2 regions of the Shewanella zhuhaiensis genome follow, and region 1 is predicted to be linked to the other one. Evidence: predicted binding sites of a transcription regulator. Region 1 holds the regulator's gene; the other holds the start of a gene.
The links. Region 1 encodes sigma-54, which starts transcription at its own class of promoters, with help from an activator protein. Its sites were predicted from a motif close to GTTGGCACGNNNNTNGNNT; they were not measured.
Positions count from the first base shown of each region.

Region 1 (5,554 bases):
CAGCGATCGCAGTATGTAGGCCAGATCGTCGGTGTCCAAACCGGCGGCGGCCCGGGCCAGACGCTCAGGACTCATCTGGCGGATGAACTTGTCTTTCATCTCTTCGCCCAGCTCTTCAAGCACTTCACCGGCGAGTTCGGGGTCAATCAGTTGCCACAGTACCTGGCGGGTGCGCGGCGGCGAGGATTCGAGCACCAGCGCAATATCTGAGGCGGCCATATTGAGCAGCATTTGCCGCACGTGCACAAACATGCCGCTACCGAGCGCCTCGTTGAGCTGGCTCAGTCTGAGTTCGGTCTGTTCGTTATCCAGAAGTTCCAATGGCATCGCCTTTCCCCAAAGAGATGAATTGGCAATATGGTAGCAAATATAGAGGGATAGACGAAGATTGGCGCTAATGCGCAGTGCAATATGCTGCGATGGCTTTAGTTGAGGGGAGGAGTGGCGCTATAGCCTGCTGTCGTGTGAGGGCTTTTAGCACTCTTCGTCAAAGCAGGCGTTGATAAGGTTGCAGATGGCGTCCATGGCCTGCTCGGCCTCATCGCCTTCGGCAATGATATGGATGGTTTTGCCCATGCCGGATTCCAGCATCAGCAGCCCCAGTACGCTGGCGGCCGAGGCTTGTTTTTCACCCTGTACCAGGGTGACGCTGGCCTTGAACTCAGACGCCAGTACCGCCAGCTTGGTGGCGGCACGGGCATGTAATCCGAGTTTATTGACTATGGTGATATCGCGCTCAAGCCTTGGCATCGAGTTCCCTGTGGCGTGCTTCGACCTTATGGTGCGAGTTGGCAAAACGTTTGGCCAGCTGGTCGGCAATGTATACCGAGCGGTGCTGACCACCGGTACAACCTATGGCGATGGTCAGGTAACTGCGGTTGTTACGCTCCAGATGCGGCAGCCAGGTTTCCAGCAGGTTTTCGATTTGCCAGATGTACTTGTTGACCAGTACCTGACGCTCCAAAAACTGCTTCACTGGCTCATCCAATCCGGTCATCGGCCGAAGGGCTGGCTCCCAGTGCGGATTTGGCAAGAAACGGGCGTCGAACATAAAGTCGGCCTCGGTGGGCATGCCATGCTTGAAGCCAAAGGATTCAAAGATGATCACCAGCTCTTTGTCGGTGCGCCCCAGCAGAATTTGCCGGACGGCATCGGCCAGCTCATAGACGTTCAGATTGGAGGTGTCTATGTAGTGGTCCACCAATTGCGACACAGGCTCAAGCAGTTTGCCTTCGAGTTTGATGGCTTCCTGAAGTGACACTTTGCTGCGTGACAATGGATGCAGACGACGGGTTTCGCTGTAGCGTTTCAGCAGCACCTTATCGCTGGAGTTGAGGAAGAAACTGGTGAGCTCAACCCCTGGCGGCAGTTTGGCAAGCTCCTGTTCCAGCGCTTTTTCCTGCTCAGGCATATTGCGAATGTCGATACTGATGGCGACCTTGTCGCTGCTGCCTTTGAGCTGCTCCAGTAAGGGGCCCATCAGGGTCAGCGGCAAGTTATCGACGCAGTAATAGCCGAGGTCTTCCAGTACCCGCAGGGCAACGGATTTCCCTGAGCCGGAGCGGCCGGAAACGATGACGAGTTTCATCCTGTGATTACCTGGTAGAGTTCCTTTTCATCATGGCTTTTACGCAGTTGCTTCAACACTTGCTTGTCGTTGAGCTTTTCGGCCATGGCTGCCAGGGTACTCAGATGCTGTTGGCATTGGTCAGATGGCACCAACAGCGCGAACAGTATGTCCACCGGCTGTTTGTCGATGGCATCGTAGCCAATGGCTTCTTCGCATTTGATGAGTACGGCGAGAGGTTTGTCGATACTACCCAGGCGACCATGGGGAATGGCAATGCCATTACCAATGCCGGTGCTACCCATTTTTTCACGGGCCAGCAGGCTTTCAAAGATCTCTTGGGAAGAGAGGGAAGGGTACTGGGCTGCGGCGAGATCGCTAATCAGTTCCAGTACCTTTTTCTTGCTGCCCGGAGTGGCACAGCTAGTGCACTCCGGCGCCAGGATGGTACTTAGTTCCATCGTTAATGTTTGGTCAGTTTCTCTTTGTGTTTAATTACCTGACGGTCCAGTTTATCAATCAGGGCGTCAATGGCGGCGTACATGTCTTCATGTTCTGAGGTGGCGAATACTTCGCCTCCGTTGAGGTGAAGCTTGGCTTCTGCGATTTGCTGCAATTTCTGAACATTGAGAACAACGTGCACATTATTGATCTGTTCGAAATGGCGTTCAAGCTTGGAGAATTTACTCTCTACGTAGTCGCGCAGTGAGTCGGTGATTTCGATGTGATGCCCTGTCAGGTTGATTTGCATAGACACTTTCCTCCAATGACCTCGGTTGGGTTACAAACTCTTACGCTGATTCGACGGTGGTATCAGCATCGCCTCTCGGTATTTGGCGATGGTGCGTCGGGCAACGTTGATTCCTTGTTCCGCCAGAAGTTCTGCCATCTTGCTGTCGCTTAACGGCTTCTTCTGGTTTTCCGCTGCAACCAGCTTTTTGATAAAGGCGCGGATTGCAGTAGAAGAGCACTCTCCGCCATCTTCGGTTCCGACATGGCTGGAGAAAAAGTATTTCAGTTCAAAGATACCCCGCGGGGTATGCATGTACTTTTGAGTGGTGACCCTGGAGATGGTGGATTCGTGCATTTCCACCGCCTCGGCGATATCGTTGAGCACCATGGGTTTCATGGCCTCTTCACCGTACTCAAAAAAGCCCTGCTGGAATTGCACTATGCAGTTGGCCACCTTGAGCAGGGTGTCGTTGCGGCTCTCCAGACTCTTGATAAACCACTTGGCCTCTTGCAGATGGCCTCGGATAAACTGGCTGTCTGACTGATTGCGGCTGGTGCGCGCCAGCGCTGCATACTGCTGATTCACACTCAGTTTAGGCATGCAATCCGGGTTCAGCTCCACCACCCAGCGACCATTCTTTTTGCTCACCGACACGTCAGGGATCACGTACTCTTCCTTGGTGCTGGTGACGTTCTCGCCCGGACGGGGATTCAGACTCTGGATCAGCACTATGGCGTCTCTGAGTTCTTCTTCCTTGAGGCGGGTTTTCCGCATCAGGGTGCGGAAGTCGCGGTTGGCAATCAGGTCCAGATGCTCACGGATAAGCAGCTTGGCGTTATCCAGATGCGGCGTATCAGCGGCAAACTGCCCCAGCTGGATCAGCAGGCACTCGGCCAAATCCCTTGCTGCAACACCAATGGGATCGAAGTGTTGAATGCGCTTGAGCACAGCCTCGACTTCGTCCAGCTCAACCTCTTCATCGCCCACGGCCTCGAGGATTTCATCCAGGCTTTGGGTCAGATAGCCCTTTTCGTCAATGGCATCAATGATAGCGGTGGCAATGGCCAAATCGGTATCCGAAAAAGGGGTGAGATTTTTCTGCCATTCGAGGTGTTCGTACAGGCCTTCGCTGGTTTCGCCCTGAAATGGCATGTCGTCGTCGCGACTGATGCCGGGGCCGGCAACCGGAGCGGCGGTGAAGACTTCATCCCAGGTAGTGTCCATGGGCAGTTCATCCGGCATGGATTCCTGAGTCACGGCTTCGGAGGTTTCTACCGAAGCGGAATCACCTGCGCTGGCTGATACTGAGCCTTCATCGAATTTGTCGTCGAACTCTTTGTCGCCGCCATCGGCATCGTACTGATCGCCATCGAGGCGATCATCGTCCATTTCCAGCAGCGGATTGGCGTCGAGGGCTTGTTGAATTTCCTGTTGCAGTTCAAGCGAGGAGAGTTGAAGCAGACGAATGGCCTGCTGCAACTGTGGCGTCATGGTGAGTTGTTGTCCCAGTTTGAGCTGGAGCGACGCTTTCATCGTACTGCGGATCCTTCACTAAATAATTCAGGTAGAAAGCTTTTATCTATCAGGTTCTTCGGCCAATAGCCACCCTGATTTACCGGATATGAGACGGTAGGCTTTGTTGTTTAACTATAGCCTGAATTGCTCACCCAAGTACACTGCACGCACTTGCTGATTGTCCAGGATCTCGGCAGGTGTGCCTTCGGCAATCAGGCTGCCGTGGCTGACGATGTAGGCTTTTTCACACACATCCAGGGTTTCACGCACGTTGTGGTCGGTAATAAGCACCCCAAGACCGCGGTTTTTCAGCTGTTCGATAATCTTTTTGATATCGATAACCGAAATGGGGTCAACCCCGGCAAAGGGTTCATCCAACAGGATAAAGCGTGGGTTGGCGGCCAGTGCACGGGCAATTTCCACCCGGCGACGTTCACCACCTGAGAGTGACATACCGGCGTTGTCGCGGATGTGGGTGATGTGGAACTCTTCCAGCAGTTGCTCGAGCAACTCTTCACGCTCATCGCTGCTGAGCTCTTTACGCATCTGCAGCACGGCCATGATGTTGTCGCGTACCGACAGCTTGCGGAAGATGCTGGCCTCCTGGGGCAGGTAGCCAATGCCTTTGCGGGCTCGCAGGTGCATGGGGTCGAGGGTCAGGTCATCGTCATTGATGTGAATACTGCCCTTGTCGCTTTGCACCAGACCCACCACCATGTAGAAGGTGGTGGTTTTACCGGCACCGTTGGGGCCGAGCAGGCCAACCACCTGACCGGTATTCACCGTGAGGCTGACATCTTTGACCACCTGACGGTTTTTGTAACTCTTGGCGAGGTTGCTGGCCTTCAGGGTCAGTGCCGTCATTGCTGCTTCTCTTTCTGGGGTTGAGGCTGGTCTTGCTCGCCTTTGTCCTGCAATTCCTGCTGGTAGTTCTCAGGTTTGATGATGGTGATCACCTGATCGTCTTTTTTACCGCTGCTTTGCGAGCTGAGCTGCTGCTTTTCGATGTCATAGACGATGGAGTCGGCGCTCACCTTACTGCCATCCTGCTCGACTTCAGCGCTGCCCTTAAGGCCCATGATGCGGCTGTCGATGTTGTAGCTGATTTCATTGGCGCTGGCCTGCACTGTGCGGCCATCTTCCACCTGCTGGCTGTAGGTGGCGGGCTTGCCCTTGGCGAGCAGAATGCGCTTGCCGGTCTTCTCATCTGTGTAGGAACTGAGCTCGTCGGCCTTGAGCACCAAACTACCCTGGGTCAGGGTTACCGGACCTTCGTAGACGATGCGTTTGTTTTTCAAATCGGCGTAGCTGTTGGCGGCCGCGATTTTCACTTCCTGAGTTAAATCGAATTTGGTGTTGGCCTGCGCCAGGGCGCTGCAGGTACACAGCAGCACCAAAATAAGCGACTTATTGAGGTTCATAGGTTCCCTTAATCTTGCTTAAAAGCTTCACTTCCTGCGCATTGAGGTCGGCATGCAGGCCGACGCCACTCATATGGAAGTTATTGCCGCTGATTAAAATTTCTTGTTCGGAAGTCAGGATCATGGTCTTGAGATCCAGCTCCAGATAACTGGTATTGAGCTGCCGCAGTGGCTCGTTGAAACTGATAGCTTCAATCAGCACGTCCTGCTCCAGCATGACTCTGTCGCTTGCTTTGTCCAGTCTGCCGATTTTGGCGCTGAGACGCCACTCGCCTTTACCATCTTGTGGAAACAAGGTGTACACCGGCTGGGTGAACA
Region 1 is NZ_JAKUDL010000006.1:55,683-61,236, reverse strand. Features, by position in the region: gene mgtE (magnesium transporter) at 1-327, opposite strand, end outside; gene MJ923_RS15870 (HPr family phosphocarrier protein) at 475-750, opposite strand; gene rapZ (RNase adapter RapZ) at 737-1,588, opposite strand; gene ptsN (PTS IIA-like nitrogen regulatory protein PtsN) at 1,585-2,028, opposite strand; gene hpf (ribosome hibernation promoting factor) at 2,031-2,318, opposite strand; gene MJ923_RS15850 (RNA polymerase factor sigma-54) at 2,349-3,833, opposite strand; gene lptB (LPS export ABC transporter ATP-binding protein) at 3,948-4,679, opposite strand; gene lptA (lipopolysaccharide transport periplasmic protein LptA) at 4,676-5,236, opposite strand; gene lptC (LPS export ABC transporter periplasmic protein LptC) at 5,223-5,554, opposite strand, start outside.

Region 2 (5,554 bases), on a different contig from region 1:
GTTCAGCCTTCAGCTACCGCCAGAACATCCGATAGTTTGATCCCACCAACGCCACGTAAATTCAAGATAGCGCCGGTTGCCGCGGTTCCCAGTGACACGCTGGACACATGGGCATAGGTTGAAACAGGCAATTCCTCTGCCTTGCCATCGACCTTGCCACTGGCCTTGATGGTGTAGTTTCCTTCTGGAACGGGCTTGCCTTCGGCATCCAGTCCATCCCAGTTCACATCGATATTGCCGCCTTCGCTGCCGTCCACCGTGTAGGTGGTGACCAGCTGGCCCTTAGAGTCCTCAATTCGCACCGTGATGCTTTCTATCTTGGACGGCGTACTTATCACGCCTTTCACGGTTGGATCTTCACTGGACACATGGCCGGTAGACGACGGGATCAGCACCTTCTGCCCTACCAGCCCGGATGCCTGCAGCGCCTGGCTTGAAGTCATCACGGTATTGAGATTCACAATGTGGTCGTTCAGCTTGGCAATACCATCCACGGTCGAGAATGATGCCATCTGGGCAATCATCTGGTCGTTTTCCACCGGCTTGAACGGGTCCTGCATCGACAACTGCTGCGACAAGAGCGCAAAAAAGTCTTCCTGGGTCAGCTCCTGCTTTTTGGCCTCGGGTACCGCTTCTTTACTTTGAAGCCGCACGCCGTCCAAAAACGGGTTGCCGGTGCTCTGGGTAGACTGTGCCGCCGCGGCCTGATTAATAGAGTTAAGAAAACTCACGGCTTACCTCCTTAGCGCCACCGGATTATTTGCCCATTCTCAGGGTTTGCATCAGCATGCTTTTTGCCGCCTCTGCCACCTGGGCATTCATCTGGTACGAACGGGAGGCAGAAATCATGTCAGCCATTTCTTCCATCACGTTCACATTGGGTTTGTAAATAAAGCCATCGGCATCGGCCATGGGATGATCGGGGTTATATTCCTTTTGCAGCGGCTTATCGCTCTCAACAATGCCTTTGACATTCACGCCGCGGGACACCTGTTGCTGCTGACTGGCCTTGGCAAGCTCGGCTTCAAACACCGGATGCCGCGCTTTGTAAGTCTTATCGACGCTGCTGGACACTGAATCGGCATTAGCGATGTTACTGGCTGTGGTGTTGAGGCGAACCGACTGTGCAGTCATCCCCGAGCCCGACACATTGAAGATATTGAATAAGCTCATGATTAATCTCCTTTGAGGGCCTTTTTCATGCCATTGAACTTGCCTTCAAGGAAGCCCAGTGACATTTGGTATTCGATGGCGTTTTGCATAAAGGCGGCCTGCTCCTGCTGGATGTCCACTGTGTTGCCGTCCCCGGTATCTGGCTGATTGGGTACACGGTACTGGACGTGCTGGCGGCTCAATGCTTGCAAGTCAAAGTGTCCTTCGCTGGTTTGGGCCATTTGCATACTGCGCTGCTGGCTGCGCGCGGCGGCAAGGGCATCGGCGAAATTGACGTCTCTGGCTTTGTAATGGGGCGTATCGGCGTTGGCGATATTGCTCGACAGCACTTCTGCCCGCTCTGCGCGGATCCCGAGGGTGTACTGATGCACCCCAAGAGCCTTATCAAAACTGATCGCCATAAAATTGCCTCCTACGCCTGAATGGCAAAACAAAAGCAATTCATGTGCCAAATATTGGATAACGCCATAGACTATGCTGCAGGCATAAAAAAACCGACCCATAAAAGGTCGGTTTTCTTTTAAAAATCTTATTGTTACTGCATCAAGTCTTTTTCTGATAGTAGATACCAGGGTTGCAGCGCACCATGTCAAATTCATCGGTCAAACCGGCAATCGACTCGGATGCTCCCAGAAACAGTATGCCCTTGGGATTCAGGGCGGCAGCAAATTGCCGCAGGATTTTTGCCTTTGCCTCAGGGGCAAAATAGATAAGCACATTGCGGCAAAAGATGATGTCGAACTTGCCGAGCAAGGTATAGCTTTCCAGCAGGTTGTGAGCGCGGAAGCTCACCATGCGGCGTACGTTGTCTTTTACCCGCATGTTGCCGTTGGGCAAGGAGTCGAAAAACGCCCGTTTGCGCTCATCGGAAAGACCACGCCCCAGCGCCAGGCTGTCGTATTCAGCCTGTTTGCAGCGCTCCAGCATGGAGGGCGACAAGTCGGTTGCCTGAATGCTGGCGCTCCCCGGCAGTCCACCCGGACGCTTTTGCTGAAACTCGAGGATGGTCATGGCCAGTGAGTAAGGTTCTTGCCCTGATGAACAGGCGGCAGACCAGATTTTCAACGGCCGGCCGAGACGGGCGTATTCGGGCAACAGGGTATTGCCGAGCAATTCGAAGGGGTACTTATCACGAAACCAAAGGGTCTCGTTGGTGGTCATGGCATCAATCACCTCGGCACGCAATTGCCGCTCGGTGGGTTTCATTGAATGCTTAACCACTTCAGACAGGGATGGCAGGTTGTATTTGCCCATCAGAGGCGCCAGGCGGCTGCGGACCAGATACTGCTTGTTTTCGCCAAGCACTATGCCGCTGTGTTGCTCAAGGAACAACCTGAATTGATTATATTCCGCTTCAGCCAGTGATTTGTCCGACACTGTATCCCATCCTGCACTTAGTGGAGAAGATTAACGCAACATCCTGTTAACCTTCTGATTTTATTCCCCAAAAACAAGCGCTGCTTTATACATTATCACCTGAGGGAACACAAGCTCCCTTGGTGGAGTATAACCCCACCCAAGGGGAATGCCATCACAGTTATAAGCTCAGGTGTTTGTTCACCGCTGCTGCCAATTCATCAGGGTTGAACTTGGCAATAAAGTCATTCGCGCCCACCTTTTGCACCATGGCCTGGTTAAATACGCCGCTAAGGGAGGTGTGCAAAATCACCTTGATGTCTTTGAGCTTGGGGTCATCACGAATTTCTGCCGTCAGGGTATAACCATCCATCTCCGGCATCTCGATATCTGAGATGATCAGCGGGATTTCGTCGGCCACATTATTCACTTCACTGGCAATGGCTTTGAGCTTCTCCAGGGCTTCACGACCGTCTTTGGCGGTATCGATTTGCAGCTCAAGGGAAGTCAGTGAACGGATAATTTGCTTGCGGGCTACAGCAGAGTCGTCGATCACCATAATGTGGAAGTGCTGCTCACGGTCGATGGTCAGCGTGGCGTCCACATCTTCAGAAATCGAGGTCTTAACCGGGCTGATTTCATCGAGGATTTTTTCCACATCGAGAATTTCTACCAGCTCGCCTTCAATCTCGGTTACCGCAGTCAGGTAGGAATAGCGCCCGGCCCCCTGTGGTGGCGGCATAATGGCTTCCCAATTCATGTTGATGATGCGCTCGACCGAGCTCACCAAAAAGCCCTGCACACTGCGGTTGTACTCAGAAATAATAATGAAGCAGTTTTGGGTGTTCTCGATGGGGCGGCCACCGGTTGCCGCACTTAAGTCGATAACCGAAATGGTCGAGCCACGGATGTGGGCAACGCCCCGCACATAAGGATTGAGTTTGGGCAGACCGGTCAAAGGGGGGCACTGCAGGACTTCTTTTACCTTGAATACGTTGATCCCGAAACGCTGACGCCCGTTCAATTTGAACAGCAGCAACTCCAGACGGTTTTGTCCCACCAGTTGGGTACGCTTGTTGACTGACTCAAGAATGCTCGACATAACTTCGCCTTAGTTGTCTTGATTGAATGGCGCCCCGGGCTCCGCGGAGCATAGGCATGTAACTTGCTTTCGAATTGTCACCGACAACCTGTGCCCCAACTTCGTCAATCTTCTGACAGCCATGCCAGCAAGCTTGTACAAAGGTGGTCCGGCCCTGACAGAAAGTATAGGTGTATTCTGGCGTGACACGCTAGTCTGTTCATTATGAAAGTAAAGTTAGCACAATTTTTGGCAAGCCTTTTATGGGTAACTGGGGCATCGGCTACACAGATCCCACAACAACCCAACTTATCGGCCATCGCCGCGGCGGCTGAAGAGGCGGTTGCCAAAAAAATTGACGCCCCGGCCGGAGCCAAGATAAGCATCCAGGCCCAAAGCCTCGACAGCCGGGTCAACCTGCCCCGCTGTGAGGGGCCCGTCAGTGCGCGCCTGGCCAGCGACAGACCCATCTCCCGCAACAATACCGTACGCATCAGCTGCACCAGCCCGGATCTCGACTACCCCTGGCAAATGTTTCTCTCGGTAAGAGCCGAAATCCTCTTTCCCGTGGTGGTGGCCAAACGGCCCCTGGCAAGTGGCGATTTGCTCGATGAAGCCGCCGTTGAAGTGCGCTATGTTGATAAAACCGTGCTGCGCGGCCAGCAATTTGCCGATACAGGTCAGTTGCTGGGCACCCGGGTCAAACGCCGTATTGCACAGGACTCGCCAATTTTTGCCGCCAATCTGTGTTTTGTCTGCAAAGGCGATGCGGTATCGATTTATGCAAAAACTGCGAGCTTTGAGATAAAAACCTTGGGCGAAGCCTTGGCGGATGGTAACGAAGGTGACCGAATTCGCATCAGAAACACCAACTCAAACAAGGTGTTGGAAGCCACTGTCATCGGCGTTGGCGAAGTGGAAGTCAAAATGTAAAATACCCTAAAGCTTTGCTGGCTACGGCCGATAAGAGTGCTAAGAAACCCGAATCCGTAACACTGGAGCCCCCGATGGCCATCGAATTACCCAAAAATAATGCCGCCGCCAACCGTGTCGGCAACACCGCAAGCCCACTGACCAGCGCCCGCAGTGCCCAGGCTTCTGCCGCACAAACTGCGCAGGCTCAGGTGCCGCAAAAAGCAGACTCTTTCGTGATCACCAGTCAGGCCCAGCAACTGCAAAGTGTCCAGTCCAAGCTGGCATCGCTGCCTGAAGTCGACCAGAAGAAAGTGGCCGAAATCAAGCAGGCTATCGCCGAAGGCCGCTACAAAATCGATCCTGAGAAGCTGGCTGCCAATATCGCCCGCTTCGAAAAAGAAATGCAGGATCTCGACCAAGACGCATAAGCCTTCTTTGGCATCGGGTTGCGGCCGGTCACTCAACAGTGGCCGGCTTTTTGCATTTAAAATTTGTAATCTGTATTCGCCAAATTTTTGCAAACACGGCCTGAGGTTTCCCCATGAATGAACTCACTTCCCTGCTCGACCACCAGCAATCCCTGCTAGACGAGCTGCTTGTCCTGATAGACGCCGAAAAGACCGCGCTGATAGCCCAGGACGCCAGTGAGCTGCTACGCCTCGCCGAAACAAAATCTGCCGCCCTGCTGGCACTCAAAAAGAATGATGACGCGCTGTCGCTGCATCCCGACAAACAGCTGCTGACAGAAGAGCAGGCCCTGGTGGGCAAGGTAGAAGCCGCCCAGGCCACGCTGCTTCGCTGCAAGCAGGCCAATCAGCTCAATGCCCAGCTGATAGAACACAATGAAGCCAGTATTAACCGTCTGGCCCAGGCGCTTCAGGTTAGCCGTAACGCAAGCTCCCTCACCTACACCGACAAGGGCAAAACCTCCACTATTTCTACGCTCGGTAACAGCATCGAAGTGTGAGCGTTTCCCAAGCCCAAACCTCGAAGGCTTAATCTGAACCTAAGCCTGGATTTTTAACCTGA
Region 2 is NZ_JAKUDL010000002.1:57,218-62,771, reverse strand. Features, by position in the region: gene flgD (flagellar hook assembly protein FlgD) at 3-731, opposite strand; gene flgC (flagellar basal body rod protein FlgC) at 757-1,173, opposite strand; gene flgB (flagellar basal body rod protein FlgB) at 1,176-1,574, opposite strand; gene MJ923_RS05815 (CheR family methyltransferase) at 1,717-2,550, opposite strand; gene MJ923_RS05810 (chemotaxis protein CheV) at 2,711-3,631, opposite strand; gene flgA (flagellar basal body P-ring formation chaperone FlgA) at 3,836-4,543, shown strand; gene flgM (flagellar biosynthesis anti-sigma factor FlgM) at 4,618-4,953, shown strand; gene MJ923_RS05795 (flagella synthesis protein FlgN) at 5,067-5,492, shown strand.
Region 2: flgB (flagellar basal body rod protein FlgB) is a predicted target of sigma-54. The motif match lies at 1,608-1,626, and genes of this name have one in related genera.